DNA from 3 places in the Planococcus sp. TJ-201 genome. Region 3 is predicted to be linked to each of the others. Evidence: riboswitches for the same ligand, from Rfam matches in the RefSeq annotation. Region 3 holds a riboswitch; each other region holds the start of a gene.
What was found. Region 3 has a riboswitch for S-adenosylmethionine ahead of mtnW (2,3-diketo-5-methylthiopentyl-1-phosphate enolase). Riboswitches for the same ligand answer to the same signal wherever they lie in the genome.

Region 1 (10,584 bases), on a different contig from region 3:
CCCAAAGCATACATAATGGATACTAAAATCATAAAGAGAGCAGCAATAATGGAGGCGGTCACACCGTACCGGTCACGGATAAAATGAGTAGGAGAGAAAGCTCCCATCCGGCGCAGGCTTGTGCCGTAAATAATGGTGATCAACGGGATTGCTAAAATCAGCTGGATCCATAGCATGATGAACGGTACTTGCAGCTGAAGAATCAGCGCCGTGATGCCCAGGAATGTCGCCAAACTCATATACGTTGCGGCCATCGCCAGCCCATTGGTGAAAGCTCCAACATTTCCGCCGCCTATGTAAAGATCCTTAGCTGAGGCACTTTTCCGATTGGACAGGAACCCAACGACGTAAAACAAGACAAACGTTGCGGCTACTACTGCTAGCCCAAGAATTGGGTTTGATAATTGCCAGTTTTGCGCTTCCATTAGCTACACATCCTTTGCTTCTTCGGAAACTCCGAGCGCTTCGTTTTCGCTGTCAATTTCATCGTCGATCCGGTTTCCAATTTTCCCTGCCACAATCGTTAAAAAGAATACTCCGAACCAGCCCATTAGGATTGGTACAATATACATGATTGGAAAACCAAAAAACATACCATCTACCGGAAAAATTGAGAAAATTAACCCTACATTTCCTACTAAAATAAAGGCGGCTGTCATCCAAATGGTAAACTGCACTTCTTTTTTGTATGCTTTCATCGAATCCCCCATTTCCACTAGGTTCTTATCCCTTTCCAACTGAGCGATCGCTCAGATTTACGCAAAACCTCCCCTCTTTTATCCTGCTATTGATAACTGTCTTGATTGTAACCGCTTGCATAAAAACAAGTCAACTGAATTTTTAAATTATTTAAATAACTATAACTATATAATTTAATTTTCTTTCAAATTAAATTTTATTAAAAAAAACGCCTATTTTTAAACCTAAAGATAAACTAAACTAAAAAAATTATCAGCATTAGTATTTTAAGAAATTTTTTATTCGCATAAAATTAGTTGAATTAATTTCCAACTCTCATCTTCTTCGGATAAACATGCATGAACGATCAACAACAAAAAATCCTCTTGAGCAAATGACAGCTCAAGAGGAATAGAATTATGCGTTTATAGATTCGGTTTATCGTTTTCTTTTTCCATTTTCTTTTCCAACTTCTCAAGCTGGCGCTTCGCAAATTCGCGGCCGCCCATACCGAAGGAAATGGCAAATGCCACAGCGAGTCCGGCAATAATGAACAGGAATGCCAAGTTCACAATATTAGTGGCAAAATTCAACTGATCCAAAGTCATAAATACAGCAATAATGATGATAACGTATTTTACGACAGATCCAAGGAAACGGTTGCCAGAAGACTGCTTGATGTAGTTTCCAAGCAAACTGCCGCCAATTAATCCAAGGCCTAAAATGATCAGTGAACTGATTAGAAGCGGCATGTAAGCAATGATGGCTGAACCAATGCCATTTAATACATCAAGCTGTAAAACGTTCATTGCTTCTACTGTAAAGAAGATGATAATAATGGTTTGTACTACCTTGCCAATGATGTTTGCAATATCAAAGCTTGGCGTTTTTGATTTATCCGGATTCAAGTACGTCGAGAAACGGTTGATGCCTGTCCCGTTCAATAAGCTGATCAATAGATCTCCAACAAATTTAGCAATCAAGACACCGACTAGTATCAAAATAATTGCCACAAAAATATTCGGAATCATGTTCAGCACTTGGTTGAGCATATTGACAATCGGCTCAGAAATAGAGCGGATATTCAATGTCTCGAGTGCAATCGTCAAGATCGGAATCAGAACGATGACGAAGACTACATTGGCCAGAACGTTCGCCAGCGTCGATTTGTCGCTTGCATCCATACGGGCAGTCCCAGTCGATGTTGCACCGGTCTTGCTGGTAACTTTGTTAAACCATTTATCAATATTGATCGCTGATAAAAGGCTAAACACTAAGTTTTTCACAAACTTCGCTACAAAGTAGCCAATGACGATAATTATGATGGCCATGAGAAGATTTGGCAGGAATGCCAATAGCTTATCCATCATGTTTGAAATCGGCTGTGCCACGTTGTCCATATTCAGCGTTTGCAAAACACTTGGAATAAATAAAATGAAGATCAGGTAATAAAGAATTTTCCCTATAGAATCCAATTTGCTGTCTGCATCTTCTTTTGTTTTTGCCATGTGCCCTCTGACCATTGCTTTATCAACGCCTGCTTTTTTTAATCCTTTCGTGAAAATCGCCCGTACAATCGTTGCTACAACCCATGCAATAAGTAATAATAGCAGTGCTCCCAATACGTTTGGAATGTAATCAATAATCGTATTGCCGACTCCTCTGAAAGAATTCCCTACATCATTCATACGCTCAACTCCTTATATAGTTTTTTAGATCTTATCTACTATCCCCATTCTTTACTTAAAATAAACTCTCGAAACCAAAAAACGGCTCAACTAGTGAGTTGCCCTGGCAAATCCAACTCTTCAAGAAGACAACTGCCCTTTCCTGCCCATAGTCAACACGACAATTCCGCATAGGAGCAGCATCACTCCAACCCAAGAAGGAACGCTCAACACTTCTCCTACGACCAGAACCCCTAAGACTGCCGCCGTCAGTGGTTCAGCTAACGATAAGGTTACGGCGGAAGAAGATGGAATCTGTTTTAATCCAAAAGAAAACAAAATATAGGACAGACTTGTCGCTCCAATCCCTAAATAGACGAGCAGCCATACGTTTCCTGACACTGTTGCGTAAGACAAATCAAAGAACAATAAAAATGGCAGCAGACAGCAGGCGCTCAGTGAAAAAATAACCGCAACAGCAGAAACTGGCTCCATTACCTTCAATACATTTTTACTGGCAAGGGCATAGATTGCAAAAGCCAACCCTGCACCAAGAGCCATGGCGATTCCCAATGGATCCACCAGCTGCTGCCCTTTATTGGCAAACAGCAAAACACATCCTGCCAATGCCAGCAGGGTGGCGATTGCCCAAATTCTGTCAGGCCTTTTCTTAAAGGCAAGCCATTCGATTATTCCCGTTAGTACAGGTGCACTGCCGATCGTGACAACCGTGCCGATCGCAATTCCCGTTAACTGGACCGAGGAAAAAAATAATGGTTGAAACAAGGCCATACTGATGGCAGAAAAAATGGCGGCGGGCCATGGAATCGAACGGATCGATAACGTTCTCGCTACCAGCACGAAGATCATTAAAGAAAAACCACCTATCGCTAAGCGAAATGCGCCAATCGACAACGGATGCGCTGTACCAACGAAAAAAGACTGGGCTGTTCCGGTCGTCCCCCATAAGACGGCAGCCAGCAACACCCATAAATAAGCTATGTAATTCAAAATCAACACCTCTGCCTTTCTGCATACTCTTCCATGCCGTTAATAAATTGAGATAGCTCCCCCCTTCTATTATAATAAAAGAAAAGAGGAGGGGATCCTATGTATATGACAGTCCAGGAAACTGCCGCCTTTTTGTCCATGCCTGAAGAGCAAGTTCAACGCTACGTATTGGAAGGCCGTATTCGAGCAGTCCATGATGGAGAACAGTACATGATCAATACCTCTCAGTTCGGTATGCATTTCCAACAGTTGGAAGAAGCAAAACAAGCGCTTGAAGAATGGCGTGCCATGCCCATCCCAGACGATGTGGATATTAAGGATGAAGATTGACTACAAAAAGCATCTGACGGGGAACCTTCCCGTTCAGATGCTTTTTTGTAAATCTCTCTCAGCGCGTAAGTTCAGGCACTAGAAGGCTTTTTAACTTGTTCTTTATAAACCCGCCCCATTTTTCAAACTCTACAAGAAACCCATCATGGCCAAATTCCGTTTCAACAATTTCCCAGCTTGCCACTTTTTGTTTTTCAAGCCATGGAATCATTAGTTCACTTGGATAAAGCAAATCATGAGTAAATGATAATGAAAACACTGGAATATCCAGAACAGCATCTTGGATGTCATGTGTATTCATTGCTTTCAACAGCAGCACATAACTATTGGCATCAAATCGGCCCGCCAGTTTCTTCCCTTGATAATTCAAGTAAGATTGAACATCGAATTCGTTGCCGTCATGGGTTCGTCCAAATCGCTGATTAAACATATTGCCGCTCCGATAAGTAACCATGCCTGCCATTCGTGCCACTTCAAAACCTTTTAAACGAGCAGAATCTTTATACTTTCCACCATTAAATTCACTGTCACTTTCTATTGCTAGTATGCCGATGTGATTAAAAGCAACACCGTAATCACTGTAATAGGGGGTTACGGCTAAAGGAAAAATCGCATCGATGAATTCAGGGTAAGATCTTCCCCATTCCAAGGTCTTCATTCCACCTAACGAACCGCCAATCACACCGGCGAGATGGTTGATGCCAAGCTTTTTAAGTGCACAGTATTCAGCGCGTACCATGTCACGTATGGTCAGGGTTGGAAACGCAGCATGGTAGGGATTTCCCGTTGCCGGATCTGTCGATAAAGGACCCGTTGATCCGTGGCATCCTCCAAGAACATTAAAGGTAATCACTTGAAAAATAGTCGTATCCACCGGCTTGCCTGGTCCAATCAACCCAGCCCACCACCCTGGATTGCCCTCTGTGCCAATTGCATATTGGTCGCCTGTCAATGCATGGCAGACTAGGACAACCGGAGATTCCCGGTCTCCGAGACGTTCATATGCAAGTTCTACATCGTTTAAAACCTCCGTTGAATCCAGGGTTAACGAGCCGATGGAGACTGTTTTCATGAAAATCCCTCCTTATGCATTTTCCAATACGGCTGCCTGAATCGCTTGCTCCAAATCAGCGATCAAGTCTTCTGCATTCTCCAACCCGACAGACAAGCGAATTAGCTCCTCTGTTACGCCGGATGCTTGTAGTTCCTCGTTGTTCAATTGTTGATGCGTAGTCGAAGCCGGATGAATGATCAGTGATTTAGCATCCCCTACATTGGCTACATGAGACCACAGATGGACGCTGTCAATCACTTTCCGGCCCGCTTCACGCCCGCCTTTAATTCCAAAATTGACAATTGATCCATAACCGTCGTTTTTCAAGTATTTCTTCGCCAGTTGATGAGAAGGATGATCTTCAAAACCAAGGAAATTCACCCACTCGATTTGCGGGTGTTGTTTCAAATAATCGGCGACAAGTTGGGCATTGCTATTGTGTTTTGGAATGCGCAGGTGCAAGGTTTCCAACCCTTGCAACAAAGCATGGGCACTTTCCGGACTGAGGGATGGCCCAAAATCCCGAAGCAGTTGAACACGTAACTTTGTCGCAAAAGCCGCTTCCGGTACATCGATGCCATACCGCAATCCGTGGTATGTTTCGTCCGGCTGTGTGTAATTCGGAAAGCGAGGATTGTCCCAATTGAACGTTCCCGCGTCTACAGCCACTCCGCCAATTGTCGTGCCATGCCCGCCAATCCATTTTGTAGCGGAATGAATGACGACATCTGCCCCGTATTCAATGGGATTGCTGCCATATGGCGACGCGAAGGTATTATCGATCAATAGTGGAATTCCATTTTCATGAGCAATGGCTGCTACTTTTTCTACATCAAAGACATTCAAGCTCGGGTTGCCAATAATTTCACCGAATAGAACTTTGGTTTTATCTGTAATCGCCGCTTTGAAGTTTTCGGGATTTGTCGCATCCACAAATTTTGTCGTAATGCCATAACGCGGCAACGTGTTCGCCAATAAATTGTATGTTCCGCCATACAGGTTGCTGTCTGCCACAATTTCGTCTCCAGCTTCTGCTATATTCATAATGGAAAAAGCAATGGCCGCCATTCCGGAAGACAAGGCAACAGCTGCTGTTCCGCCTTCTAATAACGCTACCCGCTGTTCAAAGACATCGACCGTCGGATTCATAATACGCGAATAAATATTGCCGGTATCCTTCAGTCCAAAAAGATCCTGTGCATGCTGAGTGTCCTTAAAAACGTAAGAAGTAGTTTTGTAGATGGGAACCCCTCTTGATCCTGTCGTAGGATCCGGCTGTTGTCCGCCGTGAAGCAATAATGTTTCTGGTTTTAAGTTGGTCATTTTCCATTCCCCCTATTTTTTGTGGATACTATTCATGCAGAAAGGGACAGCAAAAAGCCCCCTTCGGTTAAGAAGAGGGCCGTAAATTACGGAGTTTCCTCCTCTTATCTGTCAGAACCTGTCGATCAGTTCTGTAGGAATTAGCACCTTTCCAGACAAAATGTCTGTCGGTTGCCGGGCATCACAGGGCCTATCCCTCCGCCACTCTTGATAAGAGTATTTGATTTGGTTTTTCATCTTGTTGAGAAGTATAAAAACTTCAGCGCTTTTTGTCAAGCGTATTAGTCAAAAAATTTTGAAACCTTCCTTTCACTCAAACGTTAACATTTAGTATAGAGGAGGAATCGGTATGCTGGTTTGGATTTTGCTATTATTCGTTGCAGGCTATATCATTGGTTGTTTTCACGGATCCCTTGCTGCACAGGCTTTGTCAGGAGTTAACGTAAAAAAAGAAGGTGTGAAAAATTCCGGTGCTTCCAATGCTGCAATCGTATTGGGCTGGAAATATGGATTGCTTGTTGCATTTATTGATATTTTTAAAGGATTTGCTGCAGTTGCAGGTCTCCGCTTATTATTGGAAACAGGAAACTTCTCAGCTGAAATGACTTGGGCTTTGTTGTTTGTGGCAGGTGCCGGGGTAGTTTTCGGGCACAACTTTCCCTTTTACATGAACTTTGACGGCGGGAAAGGAACCGCTTCAGTCATTGGCGTTATGCTCGCCCTCGATTGGAAGCTTGGGTTGCTTGGACTGATTCTGTTGATCGGCGTTTCGCTTGCAACAGACTACTTGGTAATTGGCGTATTTGTTCTTTATGCCGTTTATTTTGTCATTGCTTTTATTCCGGCATCTGGAGCTTGGCCCTTGCTGACTGCTTCGGCTTTATTTGCTATGGCCGTATGGAAGCATAATGAAAACATTATCCGAATAAAAGATGGTACTGAAAGTAAAGTATCTTCAGTTTTGCGCAAGAAATCTAGTACATCATCTTAAAGTAGATTTCACAGTGGTTTTTCTCACATTTTAAAGATTGTGAAATAAATCTCAAAGTTTTTCTTGACTTTTTTGTTATTTCACCATAAAGTAAGACTCACGAATCGAATAGCATACATCACTTTCTTATCAAGAGAAACCGAGGGACAGGCCCTGAGACGTTTCGGCAGCAGATTTGTTTAACCGCAAAAACTGTGCCAACTCCTGCAAATGCCATTTAAGGCATTTGGAAGATGAGAATTAGATGGTTTCAACTGGAGCCCTCTTTTTTCTTATGGATGAGAAAAAAGAGGGCTCTTTTTTGTCTATTATCTCAATCAGCATTTGAGACACCGTCGATTTGATACAATTCATTCCAACCTAAGGAGGCACCATCACCATGATTCAATTCGAAGGCGTCGCCAAGACCTACCAATCAGGCAAACAGGAAATCCATGCCTTGAATGGCATTGACCTGACCGTCGAAACCGGAGAAATATACGGAGTTATCGGCTTTAGTGGAGCCGGAAAAAGTTCATTGATCCGCACGGTCAACCTGCTCGAACGCCCTACCACAGGACGTGTAATGATTCTGGGAAAAGACATATCCACCCTATCCAGCAAGGAAATCCGCACCATCCGAAAAGACATCGGCATGATTTTTCAGCATTTTAATCTGCTGAATTCAAAAACGGTTTACCATAATGTTGCGATGCCGCTTTTGTTGGCGAAAACACCAAAAGCGGAGATCGAAAAACAAGTAAAAGACCTGCTCGACTTTGTCGGTCTGGGGGATCAGGCACAAAAGTACCCGGATCAGCTATCCGGTGGACAAAAACAGCGAATCGGCATTGCCCGTGCGCTGGCTACCAACCCTTCCGTCCTGCTATGCGACGAAGCGACCTCGGCACTCGATCCGCAAACGACTAAATCAATTTTGGATCTGCTGCGCAAAATCAACAATGAATACAACATCACCATTTTGCTCATTACACATGAGATGGGCGTTATCCGGGAAATTTGCGATAAGGTAGCTGTGCTTGAAACAGGAAAAGTCATTGAGCAAGGCAGCGTTTTCGATATTTTCTCGAACCCGCAACAACCTACGACAAAACGTTTTGTCCGCTCGGTCATGAATGATGAGCTTCCGGAATCACTGCTCTTGCAAATTCAGAACGCCAAAAGCGACAATGCGATTTATCGCCTCCAGTTTACTGGAAATTCGGTCGGCAAACCGTTCATGTCGCGTGTCTCGCGGGATTTCAAAGTTGATTTGAACGTGCTGTTCGGCAATGTTACAGAGTTGCAGGGCATTCCTTACGGCAATCTGATTGTTGAATTTTCCGGAGAGCCAAGTGAAATCCGGCGAGCCTTATCCTCTATTCGGGACAGTGATATTCAAATAGAGGAGGTCAATAACTATGTCAGTTAATTACGAACAAATCTTAGAAGCTTTATGGGAAACCATTTACATGACCGGCGCATCCTTCGGCTTTTCGTTATTGATTGGCTTTCCACTCGGCATCTTGCTAGTGGTTACACGCAAAGGCCATTTATTGGAAAACGAACCGATTTCCAAAGTGCTCAACATTGTCATCAATATTTTCCGTTCCGTTCCGTTTATCATTTTGATGGTGGCCATTATTCCTTTGACCCGCCTGATCGTCGGCACGTCCATCGGAACAGCTGCTGCCATTGTGCCATTGGTCTTCTACGCTGGCCCTTATATTGCCCGGTTGATTGAAAACTCCTTATTGGAAGTCGACAAAGGCGTTATCGAAGCGGCTCAAGCAATGGGCGCCACACCGATGCAAATCATTTTCCGCTTTCTCATTCCAGAAGCTCTAAGCTCTCTGGTTCTCGCATTAACCATCGCGGTAGTTGGCCTGATTGGTGCATCGGCGATGGCAGGTGCCATCGGAGGCGGCGGCCTTGGCGATTTGGCCATCACTTATGGCTACCAGCGATTCGACACGCTTGTCATGTTCATTACAGTAGCGATTCTTGTTGTTCTCGTGCAAGGCGTCCAAACACTCGGAAATGTATTGTCAAGAAGTGTGCGACGCAGTTGACAAGAAAAGCGGAAGCTGCCGTTTAGATTCGACAGGCATAAGACGATCTGGCGAAGCGGCGTTCGTTGCCGCACAGCCAGAGTGGCTTATGACCCGAGAATCTGGCAGCTGGAGTCTAGACAAAGAAAAGCGCAAGCGCCCGTGTAGCTCTGACGGATATAAAAGTTTAGAACGAATAAAAACATTAGAGAGAAATTGGAGGAATTAATCATGAAAAAAATTACAGCTACAGCATTACTTTCACTTGCAGCACTAACCCTTGGGGCTTGCGGAGACGATAGCAGTTCTGAAGGCAACACTACCGTTACGCTTGGCATCAGCGGTTCCGACACCACCATCTGGGATTACATTGCCGATAAAGCAGAAGCTGAAGGAATTGATTTGGAAATTCAAACTTTTTCCGACTACGTAGCACCAAACTTGGCACTTGCTGAAGGAGAACTTGACTTGAATGCTTTCCAAACCATTTCGTACTTTGATGAGTTTGTGGAAGAACACAATATCGATATCGTGCCAATCGGCTCAACTGTCATTGCGCCAATGGGCTTGTACTCCGACAAATACGAATCAATCGATGAAATTCCTGAAGGTTCGCAAATCGCAATGCCAAACGAAGCAACCAACATGGGCCGTGCCCTCCTGCTGCTCGATGAAGCAGGATTGATCACCTTATCTGAGGATGCCGGGCTTACAGGAACTGCCGAAGACATTATCGATAACCCGAAAAACATTGAAATTATGCCAATGGTTTCTGGCCACACGCCACGCGCTATGCCGGATGTTGCCGGTTCCGTCATCAACAACGGCGTTGCAGTAGATGCTGGCTTAAACCCGACTGAAGATCCGATTGCCCGCGAAAGCGACACAGCTAAACCGTACATCAACTTGATTGCTGCAAGTGCTGAAGAAGCGGACAACGAAGCATACCAGAAAATCGTCGAAATTTATCAGCAGGAAGACACTGCTGACTTCATTATCGAACACACAGAAGGCGCTCAGATTCCAACTGTTGTAACAGTTGAGGAATTGGTCGATTACGAATAAGCATTTCCGATTGAACCAAACATGGCTTTTCGTACAGCCTCAATTATAGTCAATCCATCATGCATTCAATCTAACCTTTACAGGAGGAATTCCAATGACCCTTACCAAGGAAGCAGCACAAACTCTTAGCCAGTCAATCGATTCCCGAGGCAGCATTTACATTGACACAAGCCAGGCAATCCATGCCAAACCTGAAATTGGCAACGAAGAGGTTTATGCCAGTTCGCTACTGATTCGTTTGCTTGAGGATGCAGGGTTTTCCGTTGAGAAAGCAGTTGCAGGCCACGATACTGCCTTTTTCGCCAGCAAGAAAAGCTCTCTTCCTGGACCGACGATTGCCTACCTGGCTGAGTACGACGCACTTCCGGGTATCGGCCATGCCTGCGGCCACAATATCATTGGAACAACCAGTGTTGCGGCCGCTATTGCCTTATC
Region 2 (10,584 bases), on a different contig from region 3:
ATTCAGTCAATTATTCATCCGTTCAAGTAACCTGCTTTCTTTAAATACTCAACAATCACCTGCACCGAGTCTTCCAAATTTTGCTTGTCCGTTTCGATCACAATTTCCGGATTTAACGGTTCTTCGTATGGTGCGTCAATGCCTGTAAAGCCTTTGATTTCGCCGGCTCTCGCTTTTTTATAAAGCCCTTTCGGGTCACGTGCCTCACAAGTATCCACGCTGCATTTTACATAAACTTCAATAAATTCACCTTCATCAAGCAAAGCCCGAACTTGATCGCGGTCTGCCTGATACGGCGAGATAAATGCTGACAAAGTCAGTACACCTGCGTCGCTCATGAGCTTTCCGACTTCACCGATCCGGCGGATATTTTCCGTCCGGTCTTCTGGACTGAACCCCAAGTTTTTATTCAAGCCGTGGCGGACATTGTCGCCGTCCAATAAATACGTCCGAATGCCAAGTGCATGTATTTCTTTTTCCAGTGCAACCGAAACTGTTGATTTTCCGGATCCCGACAAGCCGGTAAACCAGAGTACACCGCTTTTGTGGTCGTTCAATTTCTGTCTATCTTGTTTCGTGATGCCCGACTCATGCCAGGTGATATTGGTTGATTTGGTCATTCCTTCTCCTCCTAGAACCAGTAGTAGTAAACAATTCCGATGGTAACTGACATCACCAGGATGCTGAGTGGCGTACCTACTTTGACGTAATCTATGAATTTATAGCCGCCCGGCCCATAGACAATTAGGTTGGTTTGGTAGCCAATGGGCGTAATAAAACTGGCAGAAGCCGCAATGGTGATGATAACGGCAAAACCCATTGGATCGAGCTGTAGGTTGCTTGCCATTTCGATGCCGATGGGGATCATTAATACAGCGGCAGCACTGTTGGTGATGAGTTCTGTAAAAATGCTGGTCAGCAAGTAAATCAAAATGAGAATCGCCAGCAATCCAAACGGCTGGCCGACTGCCAACAATCCGTCCGCCGCCCATTGCGCCAGACCGGTTTTGGTCATAGCGGCACCCACACCAAATGCACTGGCAATGAGCAGCAGTACATTGAATTGCACATCGTTTTTTGCATCTTCCATGGAAACCGATTTGGTTACCAATAAAATCAGCACTGCCAAAGCCATTGCTTTGAACATGCTCAGCCAGCCAGCAATGACAAGTGCAATGGCTCCCAGTAAAACCAGCAGCGAGAACCAGCCGACAAAACGGCTTTCTTGCAAGGTTTTTGGCGGTGTCATGGAAGACACGACGTAAAAATCGTTGGACTGCTGATATTTTTCCACAAATCCGGTTCCCGCAAGCAACAGCAAGGTGTCCCCCGGCCGCAGGATGATGTCGCCGACTTTGCTTTTAATGCGTTCGTTGTTGCGGTGAACCGCCATGACGCCTGCATCGTAACGTGAACGAAATTGAGATTGTTTGATCGTTTTCGAGAGCAGCGAAGATTCATGGGAAACGACCGCTTCCGCCAGCTGCGTGTTGCCGTTTTTCAAATCCTCCAACTGCAAATTGGTCCCGGTCTTTAAAGTCAGCCCTTTTCTTTTTTGCAGCTCTGCGATCGTTGAAATGAGTCCGGTAAAAATTAGGCGGTCTCCTGACTGAATGATGGTTTTGGAACTGACCGATGAAATCCGGGTCTGATCTCGGATAATTTCAATCAAGTACAAACCTTTCAAGTCGCGCAGTTTTGCTAATTCCACCGTTTGATTGGCGTAAGGAAAATTTTCTTCCACCACCATTTCAGCAATGTAGTTTCTGGAATCTTCAACGACCTGCTTGCTGAAACTGTTGTTCTCAGGCAACAGCATGTTGCCTACCGTAAACAAGTAAATCAAACCGACAATGGTGATGGGAATGCCGACAATTGCTAATTGAAACAACGAAAAGCCAGGCAGGCCGTAATCGAGCAGCATCCCGTGCACCACAAGATTGGTCGATGTTCCCATTAGGGTGATAGTCCCCCCAAAAATCGTTACATACGATAAAGGAATCAGCACTTTGGAAGGTGCGATATTGCGTTCTTCACACCATTTTTTCAAAAGTGGAGTTAACGTGACAACAATGGGTGTGTTGTTCAAAAAAGCCGAAAACAACGGGAGCGGAAGAAAAATACGAAACAAAGATCCTTTCAAGCTTTTGCCTTTATTCAGCCAGCCAATCATCATCTGGTCGATCAGGCCGTGCTTTTGTACAGTACCGACAACGATGAACAGTAAAGCGATTGTCAACATTCCTGGATTCGAAAATCCGCGCAATGCTTCTTCTGTTGTTAAAATTCCGGACAGCAGCAACACTACCAATGCTGAAAATACAATCATATCCGGACGGGCAATTTCAAAAAGCAAGGCGCTGACCATGGCGACGATGACGATAAGCACAAAAATCATTTGGACTGACACGGGCAACCATCCCCTAATTAGTTACTAATAACGGTCTCCCGCAAGCCTTTGATGAGCACATCGGCTACTTCCGGACGGGAAAACTGCTTCGGTGGTTTTTCTCCGTTGCGAAGCAATTCACGAACTTTCGTGCCACTTAAATGAACATGGTTTTCTGCGCTGTGCGGACATGTCTTAGCCGTGGCCATGTTTTCGCATGCATTGCAGTAAAATGAATGCTCGAATTTGAAAATTTGAATGCCCAATTCTTCTTCAAACTGGCTGATGAATTCCTGTGCCTCGTATGTGCCGTAGTAATCGCCGACACCGGCATGATCCCGTCCAACGATGAAATGTGTACAACCGTAGTTTTTGCGGACAATGGCGTGAAGAACCGCTTCTTTCGGTCCGGCGTAGCGCATTGCAGCTGGATAGATGGCGAGGCGCGCCCGGTCTGCAGGATAGTAATGCTTTAAGATGACTTGGTAGCTTTCCATCCGCACTGCAGCTGAAATGTCATCGGATTTTGTTTCACCCACGAGCGGGTTCAGCAAGAGGCCATCCACCACTTCCAATGCGGCTTTTTGAATGTATTCATGTGCGCGATGCACCGGGTTGCGCGTCTGGAAGCCGACAATCGTTTTCCAGCCAAGATCTTGGAATAACTGGCGCGTTTCAACCGGGTCCAGATGAAATTCTTTGAACTCGCTATGGTCCGGACGATTTAATAAGGTGATAGGACCTGCCAAGTAAACATCTCCGCGTTCGTATAGTTTTTCCACGCCAGCATGTGCTACTTCTGTCGTGCCGTAAATTTTTTCTGCTTCCAACCTTTTGTCATACGTGTACTTTTCCTTCAGCTCGAGTGTTCCGTAGATGACACCGTCTTTGCCTTTCAGCGCAATTTCATCGCCCAGCTCGTAGCTGTCTGCTTCTTCTGTCGTGACCGATAATGTAATGGGTACACTCCACACGTTGCCATTGCTGAGGCGCGATGTATGCAGCACACTTTCATAATCCTTTTGTCCAAGAAAACCAGTCAACGGGCTAAACCCACCGATGCCGATCAGTTCCAAATCCGAGATGGCCCAATCTGAAATGAATAAAGTGGAAAGTGTTTCCGCATTCTTTAATGCCTTTTCTCTTTCGGTGCCTGTCAGCTGTCTGTTTACCAAGTCTCCACCATGTGCTTTGTTCGTCATGTTATTACCTCCAAGGTTAGTTTTGTGTTCTGTTGCTTTCTTAAAAACTGTTCAGACAAAAAGAAAAGGACCCTCTTCGGCAAGAAGAAGGTCCGTAAAAACAAAACTCTCTTCTTATCTTCTAGGCTGATGAAAGCCTATTGGAGTTAGCACCGTTTCCATAAAGGAGGGTTGCTGAGACATCAAAGGGCCAATCCCTCCGTCTCTCTTGATAAGAATGCATATTCAATTGGCATTGGAAAATTAATTGAAAAATTTGATTTCACAAAGTATATAATATACTATTCAGAGTGTCAAACTATGTTTTAACTTTTTTTTGAAAAAGCTGTATTGCCATAGGGCCAAAGGAATAATTTTTTTTGAAAAGATAACGGCTATATACCACTTCATTTGCCTTGGACAGATCCTCCACAAGAGGTGGGAGTTGAACCATTTCTATTCAGTGCAGTGAAGCACTTATTTGATACTATTAAAGGAATGGAGGAGGCGGAGAAGATGACAGTAATCCCCATCATGATCGATTTGGGAAACAAAAACGTGGTCGTTGTCGGCGGAGGGAAAATTGCTGAACGAAAACTGGACGGGTTGCTCGACAGCAAAGCCAGCTTGACCGTGATTAGCCCATCCGTAACGCCGACAATCCAGCGGTGGGTGGAAGAAGGACAAATTGGATGGAAACAAAAAAAGTTCGAGCCAAAAGATGCCGAAGAGGCTTTCATGCTGGTGATTGCGACAAACGACCCGGTCGTTAACGCCGCCGCACAAAAAGCCGCCCCGCCAAATTGCCTGGTCAATGCTTCTACCGAAGCAGAGTCTGGCAATGTTCAGTTTCCTGCACATTTCAACAGAGGCAAATTGAGCATCATTGTTTCTACAAATGGCGCAAGCCCGATGCTCGCCAAAAAAATCAAACACGAACTGCAAGAACAATTTGACGAGAGCTATGAACAATACTTAGACTTTCTTTATCATGCCAGACAGCTTCTCAAACAAACTAAGCTGTCCAGAAACACCAAGGAAAACTACTTGCGCAATTTCTTGGACAAATCTTTTTTATCAAATGAAGTTCAACAACACACGCTCCATGAATTGCAGCTGCTCGCAGCCAAAGACAATGCTACCGAATAGAGGTTGAAGCTGGAGGGCAAATTAGCATTTATTCATTGCCCGCTCCGTAAACATCTGTCCCGGTATGGAAACCATCTGCAATAACGGTATCCCTCATGTTTTCAGCAGTCACTGGAATGGGCGCCAGTAAAATGGATGGCACATCGATCTTGCCATTATTGACAGATTTTACGGTAGTGACGCTTTCCCCTTCTGCCATTCTGACTGCCAGAGCAGCAGCTTGTTCAGTTAAGGTTTGAATGGGTTTGTAAACCGTCATTGTTTGGGTACCGCCGACGATTCGCTGCGCAGCAGCCAGTTCTGCGTCCTGGCCCGCTACCGGAATTTTGCCCGCTAAGCCCTGCGCTTCCAATGCCTGAATAACACCGCCAGCCGTTGCATCATTAGCGGCTATGACTGCATCAATTTGATTGTTATTTGCTTCAAGGGCTTCGGTCATATTGAGAAATGCTTTTTCCGGTGACCAGTCTTCGGTCCATTGATCGTAAACAATTTTAATATCTCCCCGGTTGATGGCAGGCTGCAATACGTTGAATACGCCCTTCTTGATCAAGTGAACATTGTTATCGGTCGTTGCCCCTCCGATATAGACGTAATTCCCTTTTGGCACCAGCTCTAAAATTGCCTCTGCCTGCATTTCGCCTACTTGCTCGTTATCAAACGATACGTATAAATCGATGTCTGCATTTTTCACCAGCCGGTCATAAGCAATCACTTGAATTCCAGCGCGATGAGCCGTATGGACAATGGCTGCGGTCGCTTCCGCGTTATGCGGCACAATGACCAATAAGTCGATGCCTTGTTGAATCAGCGTTTCAGCCTGAGCAAGCTGCAAGGCATCGTCGCCATTGGCTGCCACAATCTCCACTTCCGCGCCCAAGTCCTCTATCGCTTTCTTGAACAGCGCCTGGTCTTTCAACCAGCGCTCTTCTTTCAGCGTATCCATGGAAAACCCAATTTTAATAGGCTCATCACGGTCCGTGACCGTTGCTTTTTCGGGTACCGCTTTGCCGATTGACTGCTCGGGTGCACATGCACCCAAAAACAGGCTAATGAATAAAACCGTGGCCAGTTGAGTCATTTTATTCATTAGACTGATCTTTCCTTTCCACTAATGTCCGTCGGTATTCCTTCGGAGACACATTGTTCATCTTCTTAAACACTTTGCTGAAATAATTTGGCTCATGGTAACCGATCTCGAAAGAAATTTCCTTTAAGCTTTTTTGTGGATCTCCCAACAACTTTTTCGCTTTGTCCATACGGCAGGAGGTTAAGAAATCGATATAGTTGATGCCCAGTTTTTCTTTGAACATTTTGCTCAAATAAATGGGACTTAACTCTACTTTCCGCGCCAGTGCATCCAATGAAATATCTTCGTGGGAATGATCCATAATATACTGCTTGATCTGATGGACTTTATCCACTTCCAGGCGATCGTAATGCTTCAAGTAAACCTGTTTCAATCGTTCAATCACTTGCAGCGTTTCATTAAGCAGCTGCCGATGATCCTTGGCTTGGATGGTGTAATAGGGAATTGTAGCGTCGATGCCCATTTCGCCCATGACCCGCGCAGTAACCCATAAAAACTCAAGTGTCCGCTGCTGTGTCCAAAGAATTGTCGCTCCTTCTTGTTCGAAGCGCCGGATCAGGTCTGCCGCCAGTCGGTTAATTGACTCCCATTCTCCCAACCGAATAAAATCAAATAGCTTTTTCTCCTGTTGCTTAACAAAAATAGCATCGCCCACTTTTTCAAGAGAAGGGACGTCAGAAGAAAAACGGTATCTGGATGGCAGTGACAAGTCCATTGTGGCGATCAGCGATTTTTGATAGGAATTCCGGATATCTTCCAGTGATTCACAAACGGGTCCCACGCCGACAAACCATCCTTCCTGTCGGCTGTCCGAAATGGACAAGATCGCTCTGACCAATGAAATTGCCTGAGACCGAAACGATTTTTCTTGATTTCGAAAAACAATAATAGGCAATTGGCGGCCATACAAAGCGCCAATCCACGCATTTTCAGTTTGACGGATTTTCTCTTTTAGTTGCGGATACAATTTTTCCAAGCCTTCCGGTACCATAACCGTCATAACAAATTTCTCAGCAGTCGCTGGGATTTCGAGCAAGTCCACCAGCATTTCGATATGGACATCGTGGACATGATCAAACAGCAATTGGGTGACAACATCGGTTTCCACAATCGCCAAGGCTTTCTGGAAGTCTTCCTGCTGCTGGTGCTGGACCGCCGAAGCCTGTTCTTTTTGAGCTTGCTGCTCAAGCAATTTTCCGACAGTTGCTACAATTTCACTGGCTTTACTTGGCTTGAGCAAATAGTCTTTGACCCCTAACTTGATTGCCTGTCGGGCATAATCGAACGTATCAAAAGCCGTGATCATGACGAACTGAATATCCCGATCTCGCTGCTGGATCTTTTCGATGGCCTCCAACCCTGTCATACCTGGCATCATAATATCCATAAAAATCCAGTCAGGCTCCCAAGATTCTGCCAAATCAATCGCTATTTTGCCGTTTCGGGCCTGTTTAATGTCAAACTCGTTATAGGCACGCTGCAAAATAGCTTGCATCCCATCCCGTTCAATTGGCTCATCATCCACTATCAACAGCTTGATCATGGTGCGTCGCCCCCCTGACTTTCGGTAATTTCAAAATAATTTTTGTGCCTTGGCCGATTTTGCTTTCAATCGCTACCAAATCGTCCTTTCCGTAAAACAACTGCAGCCTTTTGACGACATTAACAAAGCCGATGCCAGTTGAATGCCCCTCCGCCGGTACGATCGACCCTTCGAGCAATTGCTGCTGTTTGTCCAGACTCATTCCCTGGCCATTATCTTCGATTTCGATCCACACTTCTTCTCCTTGGTCTTTGATGCGGAACCAAATATGGCCACCATCTTCCTCCGGCTCAATCGCATGAATCACCGCATTTTCAATAAGCGGCTGCAGCGTGAGGCCAGGAATCTGCAAATTTAAACACGTCGAGTCCAGCTCTATAAAAAAATGCAATCGGTCGCTGAACCGTGCTTTCTGGATTTCCATGTATTGCCGCAGGACAAATTCCTCTTCGGCCAGCGTCACAGCACGGTCCATGCGCTTCAAGTTATAGCGCAGCAAACTGGCGACACTGACCAACAAGTCACTGGTTTCTTCAGCCCCATCCAAATACGCTTTTTTCGATAAGGTATTCAAAGTATTGAATAGAAAATGAGGATTGATTTGGCTCTGCAAATTGCGCAGTTGGCTTTGCTGAAGCAGCAGTTTGCTGTCTTGCAACTCGCTTTCCAATTGTGCTTTTTGTTGGATCTCCACGATCATGGCGTTGATGTTTCTTCGCATATGGTTGAAAGTTTTAGCAAGAAACGCAATTTCGTCATTGGAATCCACTTGAACTTCCCTGTCAAAGCGCCCTTTGGCCAACTCATTTGCCGCTTTTGTCAATTGGTGGATTGGTTTTGTGATACTGAGTGAAAACAGATACGTAAACAGCAGCAATGCGGTTGTAATCAACAGCAAGAGCCAGATGCTGAGTTGCTCTAGTTCCGCCGATTGCTCAATGATTCCCCGGTAAAATTCTTCATAGGTTTTCAGTTCGGTATCAATGATGGTTAAGGTCATTTCAGAAATGTACATGGAAATTCGCGTTGCTTCTGTAAATTCAGCTAAGGAAGCTTCGGTATCGCCCTCTTCTTGAAAACTTACAGATCGATCTACTGTTTCGATAAAACTGCTGATCAAGTGGCTGTAATTGGTTAACGCAAATTCATTTTCTACATTCCGCAGTTCATAGATCGTTGATTGAATGCCCAGAAGATTTTCTTTACTGGCCTCCAGGTAAGATTCAGTTTCATCTGAGGGCAGTAACAAGTAATTATTCAAATCAGTCACCATTTGCTGGCTTTCCGTGGTGATTTCGTTCATCTGCAAATAACGCTGCAAAATATCATTGTACTGGGTCTGTACTTTTTGATTGTAAAAGGTTAGCGTCAGCCATATGGCAATCATCATCACCAACACCACGAGTGCGAGCATCCAGATCTTTTTCTGAATCGTATTCATGGCTGAGCTTCCGCTCCTTTCACGATACGAATATCTGTGGTATATCCACTGGCATCCAGTGGAACAACCTCATCTCTCAACCATTGCATCATCAACTCAACACTTTGTTCACCCATCTGTTCGGGAGACTGCTGGACCATCGCATCCAGTTTGCCCTCGCCCAGCAACGATGCCGTTTCAGATCCATCATCAAACGAATAAAAATAATAAGGTTCTAGTTGCGCTCTTCTGCTGATTTCTTTCATCATCGGCCCTACGTGGTTAGCGTTGAGTGCAATAAATGCCTCAAGATTTGGGTTATGGTTCAAAGTGTTTTGCGTAACAGCCACTATTTCTTCGTCTGACTTGCCGCTTTCTGCATAAACTGTGGAAATTCCAGCATGCTGTGCCAAGCCTTCTGTTACGCCCTTCAGACGCTGCCGTTGGCTATACTGCTGCTCTATATCCCCAAGTACGGCGACTTGCCCAGTACCACCCATCTCCTTGACCAATTGTTCTGCCAACATTTTTCCGGCTGCATAATGATCGGACCCTACGTAAGTTTTGCGCAAGCTTTCTTCTACCGGTACGTCGTTGGCAACCGTGATGATTGGAATGCCATAAAATGCTGCTTTCTCTTTCGTCAATTCCTTGAACTCTTCTGTATCCAATCCTTGTACAATTACGCCGTCCACTTTAGAATGCAGCGCAATTTCAATCTGCTTTAAAAAATCTTCACGGTTATTGCCGTAGCTTCCCCATACATCTAACATTGCTTGTTCCTGGTTGGCTTGTGCTGTTGCACCTTCCCCTACTTTATCCCAGAAAGGCGTTTCCAACTCCTGCGTGATCAGTACAAGGCGATAGCTTTCTTCAGCAGCAGGAACAGCAGCAGGCAATTGCCAGTCAGACTGGAAAGCGCTCTCAGCCGACCATAAAGTAAAAAAACCAAGAATGGCGCATACAAAACAAAGGATGATTATGACTTTTTTCCTCATGGGATTCGGCTCCTTTTCCAGTAGTGAACTGTTCCCATTTTACCACTTGGCTGAAAATTCACAATACAGTTCCTAATGAGCAAAAGGCATCCCCCAAAAGGAGATGCCGCTTTTATCTTTTAAACTTCCTAAGCACGCTGCCGGCGCGTCATGACATCAAAAATAACAGCTGCCGCCAGCACTCCTCCACGAATCATGTACTGATAAGAAATACCGGTTCCAAGCAAGTTCATCCCGCTGGACAAACAAGCCATAACCACGGCGCCGATGATGGCTCCCGTAACACGCCCCACACCACCAGCCGACGAAACACCACCGACATAAGCCGCTGCAATGGCATCCAGTTCGAACAATGTACCTGCAGTGGTTGTAGCTGACTGGAGGCGTGCAGTGAACAGCAAGCCGGACAAGGCAGCCAGCATACCCATGGAGCCAAAAACAATATAGGTGATTTTCTTAACGTTAATACCGCTCAAATGCGCAGCTTCCGGATTGCTCCCGACTGCGTAAATATTGCGGCCCAGCACCGTTTTGGTCGTCAGGAAATGGTAGATGACTACCACCAGAAGCATGATGACCATCGTCCATGAAAATCCGTTATAGCCGGCCAAAATCCATGTAATGTAGGCAATTACCAAAGAAACCAGCAGGAGTTTTATGAGAAAAATACCGCTTGACATGACGTCAAAACCGTAAGTCATTTTATTTTTTCGAGTAGAAATTTCACTGTAAATGTATAAAAGAATGGCTGCAACTCCGACCAGCAAGGACAACAAATGAAGACCGTTGACCAGCATCAGCGAAGGAATAAAGC
Region 3 (10,584 bases):
AGCGACAGGTCTTTAAGCTTTTGGCCATCCGATAAATTAGCAACTTCTAGCAAGCCGGTTCCGATGTCATGCGCACGCGGCTCCAATTCATGGCTGAGCGCCGCACCGAGCATCGCTTCGATGACCCCGTCCTGATCGGCCTGAGCCGTATCGTAAGTTTGGACAAGCGTCCCTTCGCGCATGACGGTGATCCGGTCGCTGATTTCAAATACTTCAGGCAGGCGATGCGAAATGAAAACACAGCCGACACCTTGTGCTTTTAGTTTTGCAATCACCGTATACAACTTTTCCGATTCATGAATCGATAGAGGTGCTGTTGGTTCATCGAAAATAATAATTTTTGCCGAATGAACCAATGCTCTGGCAATCAGTATCATCTGCTTTTCTGCCAAGGTTAGGAGTGCCGCTTTCTGTTGAACATTGATGTTTTCTGCCTGCAGCTCATGCAGCACCGAGCGAGCCTGTTCATTGATTTTCTGCTTGGAAACAAACAGCTTTCCTTTTTCTGCAAAGGTATCCAGGAGAATATTTTCCGCCACGGTCAACTCGGACACAATGGCGGTATCCACTTCCTGGTAAACACAATAGATCCCTTGCTGCTTGGCGGCTTTCGGTGATTCCAGCCGAATGGCTGCACCGTCCAGATAAATCGATCCTTCATCCTGTTGATAGACGCCTGACAAAATTTTGATTAAGGTACTTTTTCCTGCACCGTTAACACCGAGAATGGCATGGACTTCGCCTTTTTTCAATTGAAACTCTGCTCCTTGAAGCGCCGTAACTGCACCGAATTTCTTTCCGATAGCATTCATCGAAAGCAACGGTTCTACCATAGAAATGCCCCTTTCTGATAAAAGAGCTGTCCCCATCTTTCAGGACAGCTCGAACTGGTAAAGATTATTGGCCTTCCAATTCGCGCAGGTCATCTGTATAACCTTGGTCGCTTGCTCCCCAGCCTTCTACAAATTCACTCAACTCATCTGTTGTCACCGTTTCTTCAGGCAAGTTCTCCGTCTCAATAAACACCGGCTCCAAGACTACTTTTTCTTCCGGCTCCTCACCATTCAACAACTGATAGAGGTAACGCACTTGAATGCGTCCAATATCTGCTGGATCGACAGCTGCAGAAGCTACCCACGGGCTGCCATCTTTTTGCATCAATTGCAAATCTTCATCGCTCATGTCAATGCCGTAGACCTTGATATCGGTACGCCCTGCCTGTTCAATGGCACGGACAGCACCTTTTGCAAACTCATCCCAAGAAGCCCAGACCGCTGTAATCTCTCCTTCGTTCGGGTATTGCTTCAAAACAGCTTCCATCTGTGATTGTGTATCCAATGCCGTGTTGTCAGTAGCAGCTCCAAATGCTGTAACTTCCTGGATGCCCGGATTGTCCGTCATGAATTTCTCGTAAGCAATCTGGCGTCTTTCCATTGGTGCAAAGCCAGCTGTCCAAATTTTGACAATATTAGCTTCGCCGCCATTATCTTCGGCCAGTTTTTCCAATGTCATTTCCGCCATCTGCTGGTCTCCCTGCTCTAAAGAAACAACGCCTTCCACATCAATGCCCGTATCAAACGCCACTACCGGAATTCCAGCTTCCAGCGCTTTTTCAACTCCTTGGTTCAGCGCTTCTTTTGTTCCATGGTCAATCAAAATGCCGTCGACGCCTTGATTAATCGCTGCATCCAAGTTAGATGCCATTTTCGCCAAATCGCCTTCTGAAGTGAAAACGGTCGCTTTCCCACCGAAACTCTCAACTTGCTCTTCTACTCCCGCAATGTACTGAGCAGAAAATGTACCCAAGTTGATTTGCATGATCAATGCAATTTCCTTGCCGGCAAGCGGATGATCAGAGGCTTCGCCTTCTGTATCCGAAGAAGTTTCTTCTTCACTGACGTCCCCTTGCGGTTGGCATGCGGCCAAAAACATACTGATAAATAATAATGCGGCTAGCAGCCAGATGGATTGTTTTTTCATAATCTTTCTCCTTTTCCTGCAGATGCACCGAGCAAATCAGGGATGTTTTTTTGATAATCGGATTGGATAATGCCTTTTTCAGTAATGATCGCGGTAATCAAGTGTCCCGGTGTTACATCAAAAGCCGGGTTAAATACTTTTGTGCCAAGCGGCGCTACCGGTTGTCCGTTCATATGGGTAATCTCTTCCGGGTTGCGCTCTTCAATGGGAATCGCGCTTCCGTCTTCTATCGACAGATCGAAAGTTGAAGCCGGTGCTGCCACGTAAAACGGAATGCTGAAGGCGGCAGCCAGTAAGGCCAAATTATAAGTTCCAATTTTATTTGCCGTGTCGCCATTGGCTGCAATGCGATCGGCACCGACAATGATGGCTTCAACCCCTTTTGCTTTGATCGTGTGTGCAGCCATGCTGTCAGTGATCAACGTAACGTCCACTCCAGACTGCTGCAGCTCCCATACCGTCAGGCGTGCGCCTTGATAAATCGGCCGGGTTTCACAGGCGAACACTTCAAATTCACGTCCCCGCTCGCTGCCCAGGTGAAACGGCGCTAATGCAGTGCCGTATTTTGCCGTAGCAATCGAACCGGCGTTGCAAATAGTCATTACCCGCGTTTGCTCTTGCAGCAACACCAGTGCATGCTCGCCAATGCTGCGGCACGACTCTTCATCTTCCTTGTGGATCTGGACTGCTTCCGCCTGAAGCAGCAGTTTGGCTTGTGGTACGTTCTCTGCTTCTCGAAGCTTATCTTTCAGTCGGCTAAGCGCCCAGCCAAGATTGACTGCGGTCGGTCTGGAAGAATTCAAGTATGCGGCATCTTTTTCAACGTATTGCTGAAAAGCTTCCAACGAATCCGTATCGTGCCGCTTGGCGCCGTTAGCCAGTCCATAAGCTGCAGTGATGCCGATGGCGGGTGCTCCGCGAACCTTTAATGCAAGAATCGCATCGTAAACGTCTTCGACGGTTTCAAGCGTCACATATTCAATGGCATGCGGCAGTTTTTGCTGATCTAAAATGGTCAGCTGCTGGCCGTCCCATTTGATGGATAAGGGGATGCTCATGTACGGGCCTCCTCAAGAATTTGCAGTACATCGTTGATCGATGTGATTTCCTTGCGCTGTAAAATCAAAACCTGGCCAGTCTGCAATGCTTGCTTCTTGAAGGCGATTCGCTTACCTGCGTCTTCGATGCTGTCCAGATCTTTCACATGTGCCAAGCCGATGGTTCGGCGAATTAATTCGCATCCTGCAAAACCGGCTGCATCTGTCAGCACTTTCTCAAGCACATGCTCCAGGTAGCCCTCTGTCTCCTTGAACGATTCCACACTATATTTTTTCCATAGCTCGGTGAATGAAGAAGCGAAGACATCCCAGGTCTTTCTGATATCTTCTACCATCACTTGGCGATTCTCATCTTCGCGTGTGATCGACTGGAAAACTAAGTTCGCCAGGAACAAACCAACATCAAATCCAATCGGACCGTAAAAACCGAATTCGGGGTCGATCACCTTCGTTTCCGTCTGGCTGGCAAAAATACTGCCGGTGTGTAGGTCGCCATGCAGCAGAGCTTCCGATTCAGTCAAAAAGCTTTTCTTTAATTTTGCTACTTCGAGCTGAAGCTTCCGGTTGCTCCAGATCGCTTCTGCCGCTGATTGAAGCTGCGGTTCGTAATCGTTGGTATCGAGATCAAAAAATGGATCTGTAAAAATGAGATCTTCCGTAATCTTGCATAATTCGGGATTGGAAAACTCCGCAGCCAAACGCTTTTTTTCAAAAGGATGCAAGCCGTAATCCGATGTGTGGAATAAAGTCAGTGCCAAGTATTCACCGATGTCCTGCGACAATCTCGGGAAATTCCGTCCGTGGATCAACCCTTCCCGCGCAATCTCCAGATGAGACAAATCTTCCATCACCGTAATGGCCAACTCTTCATCTGTTGCAAAGACTGTTGGCACGAGTGACGGGACAAATTCTCCGTGCTTTCTGAGGACATTCGCTTCAATCGTCGCGCGCTTTAACGTCAACGGCCAGCTTTCGCCGATAATCTTAGCGTATGGCAATGCCTGTTTGATGATCAGCCGCTTTCCTGTATTTGGATCTTCGATTTGGAAAACATAATTCAAGTTGCCGTCGCCGATTTCCCGGCAAGTCAATTGGGCAGCAGGGTCAAATGTATGAACCGTTTTTGCCAGCGCAATCGCTGTTTCTTCCGTTAAGGCTTTATAAGTAGCGGGAACCGTAAGTGTCATTGTAAATCTTCCTTTCATATGCAATATAAAAAGCCTCTTTCATAAAAGAAAGAGGCCAGAATAAGAGATTCCATGCCTCTTATCTTTCAGAAATAAATTTCTGATGGAATTAGCACCGTGCCTTGCAGGATTTTCATCCTGGCGCATAAAGCGCCCCTTCTCACGAAGGTATTACGGTCGGTTGCTGGGCGTCATCGGGCCAATATCCCTCTGCCAGCTCTTGATAAGAGTACTACGTGTTATTTAATTTAAGTTATGAAAAGAATCCTATCACGATTCAGAATTAACTGTCAATCCATTTTTCCAATAAAAACAATTTTATGATAACGGAGTTGACAGATTTCTGCGCACATGAAATAATCAGAATTACTTTACTAATCTTGTAGTGGAAGAAATCGCTTCAGGCGGACGCTTTCCGCGGACGAAGCGGATTTGTGGAATATCAATTGATAAAAACCGATAGTCTGACTTAATAAATCATATTTACCCAATTTCATATCTTTCTTATTTAGAGCAGGTGGAGGGACAAGCCCTATGATACCCGGCAACCGGTCCATTGATGGACACGGTGCTAATTCTTGCAGCCAGAACCGGTGGCTGAGAAATAAGAAGTTGTTAACGCCCTTAACCTCTTCTTATTTGAAGAGGTTTTTATTTTTTAAAATTTGCATGGGAGTGTGGAATACATGAGCGTTTTGACTGCTACATATCAAGTCTACGGAAAACCGGGTTCGTTCGAAAAAAAAGCGGACGGCATCGCTTTGGGACTGACCATCGGTTCTTGGACTGACTTGCCGCTGCTTGAACAGGAACAACTGAAACACCATAAAGGAAATGTCGTCTCCATCGAAGAATTTGAACAAGAACGCCACCCGCTAAAACCGGATTTAATAAAAGCAGAGCTTGAAATTGCCTACCCAAGCGTGAATTTTTCGGCTGACCTGCCTGCCATTTTGACTACTGTTTTCGGCAAATTGTCGTTGGATGGCGAAGTAAAGCTATTGGATCTGGAGTTTAGCCACGACCTGCTTAGCCACTTTCCTGGACCGCGCTTTGGCATCGAAGAAATTCGCGACACTCTTGGCGTTGGAGGACGGCCGCTTCTCATGAGTATTTTTAAAGGCGTCATCGGCCGTGACCTGGATTTCCTGTCCGCTCAATTGCGTCAGCAGGCATTAGGCCGCGTGGATCTGGTCAAAGATGATGAAATACTATTTGATAACCCACTAACTCCTTTTGAAAGCCGCATTACCACGGGTAAACGAGTGCTTGATGATGTCTATGAAGAAACGGGACACCGAACGCTTTATGCGGTGAACCTGTCAGGGAGAACTTCAGAACTGCGAGGAAAAGCACGGAGAGCACGCGAACTTGGAGCAGATGCCTTGTTGTTCAACGTTCATGCGTATGGGTTGGATGTCTTGCAGGAGCTTGCTGAAGATGATGATATCGCCTTGCCGCTTATGGCGCATCCCGCTTTTAGCGGTGCCTTCACTTCTTCTGCCTTCTATGGCCTTGCGACACCGCTGGCCCTTGGAAAACTGATCCGATATGTCGGCGCTGATTTTTCGCTGTTTCCTTCACCTTACGGCAGTGTTGCACTGGAAAAAACGGCAGCCCTGGCACTCGGCAAAGAACTGACACGGGACAGCCCGCTAAAACGCAGCTTTCCAGTGCCATCCGCCGGAATTCATCCGAGGCTTGTGCCTTTGCTGATGGCGGATTACGGAATCGACAGCGTCATCAATGCCGGAGGCGGCGTTCACGGACATCCCGCTGGAGCAGCTGGCGGCGGACAGGCATTCAGACAAGCCATTGACGCCGTGCTGCAGGGAGAAACCTTGCAGAATGCCGGCAAACAGCATAAAGAATTGCAGACAGCACTTGAACTATGGGGGTGAAAACAGTGAACAAACCGATTATTTTTTGTGATTTTGACGGTACGATTACAGCTAATGACAATATTATTGCCATCATGGAAAAATTTGATCCACCGGGATGGATACCGGTCAAAGACCAAATTCTCGACCAATCCATCTCAATACGTGAGGGTGTCGCAAAAATGTTTTCCTTGCTTCCGGTTTCGGAAAAAGACGAAATTATTTCCTATGTTTTGGAGCAGGCGGAAATACGCGAAGGATTCAGCGACTTTGTCGCCTATTCGAAAAAGCAGAATTTGCCTTTGTATATTGTTAGCGGTGGCATTGATTTCTTTGTCCATCCGCTACTTGAACCTTTCGGACCTTTTGATGACATCTACTGCAACAGCGCTGACTTTTCAGGTGATCTTATCAAACTGGAATTTCCGCATGGCTGCGACGATGCCTGCACAAGCCAGGGCTGCGGATGCTGCAAACCATCTGTCATCCGGGATCTTTTGGACAAAGACACGAAAAGCATCGTCATTGGAGACTCCATCAGTGACTGGGAAGCTGCAAAAGAAGCGGATTTCGTCATTGCTCGGGATTTGCTGGCTGAAAAATGCCAAGAAGCGGGCATCAATTACGAACCGTTCGAAACGTTCCACGAAGTTATTGCGATTGTTGATGAATATATAGGGGTGAAGTCATGACCCTTTTGCATGAAAAGTGGCGGGAATTGGCGGATGTCAAAGACGAACTGGCCGTGCGCGATTGGTTTATGGGGACCAGCGGCAATCTTGCCATCAAAGTGGCGGACGAACCGCTCGAATTTCTGGTAACCGCGAGCGGCAAAGACAAGAAAAAACGTACAGATGAAGATTTTCTGCTTGTCGATGCCAATGGTCAGCCCGCTGTTGAATCAACGTTGAAACCATCTGCTGAAACCTTATTGCATTGTATAATTTATGGAAAGACCAGCGCCGGGTGCAGCCTCCATGTCCATACGGTCGCCAATAATGTCATTTCTGAATTGTACGGCGACGCCGGAAAAATTGATTTTCAGGGCCAGGAATTGATCAAAGCTTTTGGATTGTGGGAAGAGGACGCGGTACTGAGCATTCCCGTCATCCCCAACCATGCAGATATTCCAATGCTCGCCAAAGAATTTGACGCATTCGTTACTGCTGATAAAGGAGCGGTGCTGATTCGCAACCATGGCATTACCGTCTGGGGAAAAGATGGCTTTGAAGCGAAAAAACTGCTTGAAGCCTGTGAGTTTTTATTTCAATATCAATTGGCATTGCAACTACACCTAAAATAAGAGAGGAAGATTAAAATGGCGATTATTAAAATTCAAGGAACAAATGAAACAATCGAAGCACAAACAGAGGTTGCAGCTTTTTTGGAGCAGCAGGAAGTTGTTTATGAACACTGGGACAACACTAAATTACCCGAACACCTTCGCGAAAAATTTGATTTGAGCGATGAAAACAAAGATGAGATTCTTCAAGCATTCAAAACCGAAATCGATGACATTTCAGAACGTCGCGGCTATCAGGCAGCGGACATTATTTCGCTGTCAGACTCCAACCCAAAACTGGACGAGTTATTGAAGAACTTCCAGCGCAAACACATCCATACAGATGATGAGGTGCGCTATATTGTTAGCGGACATGGCGTATTCATCATCCAAGGAAAAGACGAACGCTTTTTTGAAGTCCACCTGACTCCAGGCGACTTGATTTCGGTACCTGAAAATATCACACACTACTTCACACTTGCAGATGACCGGAAAGTTGTAGCGGTTCGCATCTTTGTCACAACCGAAGGCTGGGTACCAGTTTATCAGGAAGAAAACAGCATTCAAAACTAATAAGGTGGTTCAAAGATCCGACATAGTCGGATCTTTTTTTATTTGAAAAAATAGGTAATTTTTTTATATTTTAACCAATTTTAAGCTATAATAATTTCCAAGATATATTTTGCAAATAGAAAAGAGTGATATGAATGAAAAAAGTGTTTCTCTCCCTTTTGGCAGTTGTTATTTTATTTGGACTCCCTATTATGATTTGGTTTTTTCAGGAAGAAAAAATAATGAATGTAGCGATTATTGACAAGACGGTTCCGACAGAAAGCTATCGGGAGCATAAAGGGCTGACATGGCTGCTGAATCACCACCGCTACATATCCGACTCCCAAGGCACGTATAATGCAGATACGGATTATTACGGGTTTGTTCCGGATGAAGAAGCAGAAAGCTACACGATTCGTGAATTGCCTGAAGACTTGTCTGGGACGGACCTCATTTACTTGGCAGATTCTTATGGGGTTTATGAAGAAGATCTTCCGTGGCAATCGGCAGAAAAAGACCCGGGCACTTCGTCTATGATTTCCGGTGGACTTCAAATGGATGAATGGCAGACCATCAAAAAGCAGGTAGAGTCTCAAGGAACGGACTTGGTCGTTGAGTTTAATACTTTTGCTTCCCCCACTCCAAAAGAAGTCGCGCAAGACATGAACGAATTTCTGGGACTCGAGTGGAGCGGCTGGAGCGGACGCCATTTTGTGGACCTTCAGGCACCTGAAGGCGAAGTTCCTCAGTGGATAGTAGACAACTATGAGCAAAATGATGTGAAATGGAATTTTGAAGGTCCAGGATTTGTCTTGGTGAATGATGCCGAAGGCGAGATTGTGGTCCTGTCAGAAGAAGCAGGAGAAATCGGCATTAATGGCATTCACCTTGCTTTTACCGATCAAGGCAATGATCAATTTGAATTAGAAAGCAGTCCCTCTTTTGGTTATTGGTTTGATATTAACCAAGCGGCTGCAGGTACCGAAGTTTTGGCAGACTACCAATGGGATCTTGAAAGCGCGGGCAGCGAGAAGTTGAAAGCAGCCGGCATTCCCGAGAACTTTCCGGCTGTATTCCACCAGTCCAAACACGGCGCAGACCTTTATTATTTTGCTGGCGATTTTGTGGATATTGACGACACTCCGGGATTCTACCGCTACTCAGGATTCTCGAAATTGCGCTCGTTCATTTCCATGGAGTCACTGGATGCTGAAAAAAGTTTTTATTGGCAGACTTACGTACCGATGATGGAGACCATTTTGGCAAATACAGAAGATAAGGAAACAGAGGTTGAGACGGTCAAAACAACTGCAGCAGAGAAGGATGGCATTGCTTACCCTTCCCGTGTAAACGGACAGGCATTTGAGGTTTATCAAGATGGGGAGTGGGAGCCGTTCACCATTAAAGGCGTCAATATGGGAATGGCGAAACCCGGAACATTTCCTGGAGAAGCAGCGATTACGCGGGAAGAATATGACCGTTGGTTCCAGGCAATTGGTGAAATGAATGCCAATGCGGTCCGCGTTTATACGCTCCACCCTCCAGCGTTCTATGAAGCATTTGCCGCTTACAATGCCAGCGCCAAAGAGCCACTCTACTTGTACCACGGCGTTTGGATTGATGAAGAACCTTTAGTGGAAACTTTGGATGCCTTCACTCCTGAGATCACTGAGCGCTTTGAAGCTGAAGTCGAAAAAATTGTAGACGTCATCCATGGGGATGCCGTCGTAGAGCAAGAACCTGGCCACGCCTACGGGACTTATAAGACCGATATCTCTTCCTATGTCATTGGTTGGATGATCGGCATCGAATGGTTCCCCTTGACCGTCCATCAAATGGAACTTGATTATCCTGATTTAGGCGACTACGAGGGCACCCATATCTACACAGAAGATGCCAATCCTATGGAGTATTGGCTTGCAGAGCAATTGGACCGTCTCGCGGAATACGAGATGGACGAATACCAAAGCATGCGGCCACTCAGCTTCACTAACTGGGTCACCACAGACAATATCGATCAGCCCGCAGAACCGAGTGAACAGGAGGACATGGCAACTGTCGACCCGAATCACATCAAAACAAAAGGTGTGACAGAAACGGTCGGTATGTTTGCGTCTTACCATGTCTACCCATACTATCCTGATTTTCTGAATTTGGATGAACGCTATACGGAATTTGTCGACCACCGCGGGGAATTTAATAACTACGCCGGTTACTTGAAAGATTTAAATGACTCTCATGAGATGCCGATCGTCATCGCTGAGTTTGGCGTTCCGGCTTCACGCGGCATGACCCACGAAAATCCGTTTGGCTGGAACCAAGGATTTATTTCCGAACGGCAGCAAGGTGAAATCGTCAGCCATCTCTACGAAGATATTCTCGAAGAAGGCATGCTGGGCGGAATGGTTTTCACCTGGCAGGACGAGTGGTTCAAGCGGACATGGAATACGATGGATTATGACAATCCAAACGAACGGCCTTTCTGGTCAAATGCCCAAACCAACGAGCAGCAATTCGGCCTATTGAGCTTTGACCGCCATAAAGTGAAAGTGGATGGCGAAAGTGATGATTGGACAGATGGCCAAACCCTTTACGAAAAAGATAGCGGAGCACTCAAATCGCTAACAATGGATTCGGATGAGCGC

Region 1: linked by a shared signal. The riboswitch ahead of AC4EG4_RS05635 (methionine ABC transporter ATP-binding protein) and the one ahead of mtnW (2,3-diketo-5-methylthiopentyl-1-phosphate enolase) in region 3 are both predicted to bind S-adenosylmethionine.
Region 2: linked by a shared signal. The riboswitch ahead of sat (sulfate adenylyltransferase) and the one ahead of mtnW (2,3-diketo-5-methylthiopentyl-1-phosphate enolase) in region 3 are both predicted to bind S-adenosylmethionine.

Annotation. Positions count from the first base shown of each region.
Region 1 covers NZ_JBZDOG010000001.1:1,114,239-1,124,822, forward strand. Annotated here, with positions in the region: gene AC4EG4_RS05595 (solute symporter family protein) at 1-425, opposite strand, end outside; gene AC4EG4_RS05600 (hypothetical protein) at 429-698, opposite strand; gene AC4EG4_RS05605 (mechanosensitive ion channel) at 1,104-2,366, opposite strand; gene AC4EG4_RS05610 (DMT family transporter) at 2,487-3,365, opposite strand; gene AC4EG4_RS05615 (helix-turn-helix domain-containing protein) at 3,456-3,686, shown strand; gene metX (homoserine O-acetyltransferase MetX) at 3,745-4,758, opposite strand; gene AC4EG4_RS05625 (O-acetylhomoserine aminocarboxypropyltransferase/cysteine synthase family protein) at 4,771-6,063, opposite strand; SAM riboswitch class I at 6,165-6,280, opposite strand; gene AC4EG4_RS05630 (glycerol-3-phosphate acyltransferase) at 6,413-7,054, shown strand; SAM riboswitch class I at 7,178-7,294, shown strand; gene AC4EG4_RS05635 (methionine ABC transporter ATP-binding protein) at 7,434-8,465, shown strand; gene AC4EG4_RS05640 (methionine ABC transporter permease) at 8,455-9,105, shown strand; gene AC4EG4_RS05645 (MetQ/NlpA family ABC transporter substrate-binding protein) at 9,316-10,149, shown strand; gene AC4EG4_RS05650 (M20 family metallopeptidase) at 10,244-10,584, shown strand, end outside.
Region 2 covers NZ_JBZDOG010000004.1:29,670-40,253, reverse strand. Annotated here, with positions in the region: gene cysC (adenylyl-sulfate kinase) at 15-620, opposite strand; gene AC4EG4_RS10860 (SLC13 family permease) at 632-2,410, opposite strand; gene sat (sulfate adenylyltransferase) at 2,428-3,591, opposite strand; SAM riboswitch class I at 3,703-3,809, opposite strand; gene AC4EG4_RS10850 (NAD(P)-binding protein) at 4,087-4,719, shown strand; gene xylF (D-xylose ABC transporter substrate-binding protein) at 4,748-5,800, opposite strand; gene AC4EG4_RS10840 (response regulator) at 5,802-7,352, opposite strand; gene AC4EG4_RS10835 (sensor histidine kinase) at 7,327-8,793, opposite strand; gene AC4EG4_RS10830 (sugar ABC transporter substrate-binding protein) at 8,790-9,770, opposite strand; gene AC4EG4_RS10825 (sugar ABC transporter permease) at 9,899-10,584, opposite strand, start outside.
Region 3 covers NZ_JBZDOG010000003.1:107,122-117,705, reverse strand. Annotated here, with positions in the region: gene AC4EG4_RS08905 (sugar ABC transporter ATP-binding protein) at 1-833, opposite strand, end outside; gene AC4EG4_RS08900 (sugar ABC transporter substrate-binding protein) at 898-1,980, opposite strand; gene mtnA (S-methyl-5-thioribose-1-phosphate isomerase) at 1,977-3,038, opposite strand; gene mtnK (S-methyl-5-thioribose kinase) at 3,035-4,225, opposite strand; SAM riboswitch class I at 4,302-4,455, opposite strand; SAM riboswitch class I at 4,727-4,836, shown strand; gene mtnW (2,3-diketo-5-methylthiopentyl-1-phosphate enolase) at 4,912-6,126, shown strand; gene AC4EG4_RS08880 (2-hydroxy-3-keto-5-methylthiopentenyl-1-phosphate phosphatase) at 6,132-6,797, shown strand; gene AC4EG4_RS08875 (methylthioribulose 1-phosphate dehydratase) at 6,794-7,408, shown strand; gene AC4EG4_RS08870 (1,2-dihydroxy-3-keto-5-methylthiopentene dioxygenase) at 7,424-7,960, shown strand; gene AC4EG4_RS08865 (hypothetical protein) at 8,095-10,584, shown strand, end outside.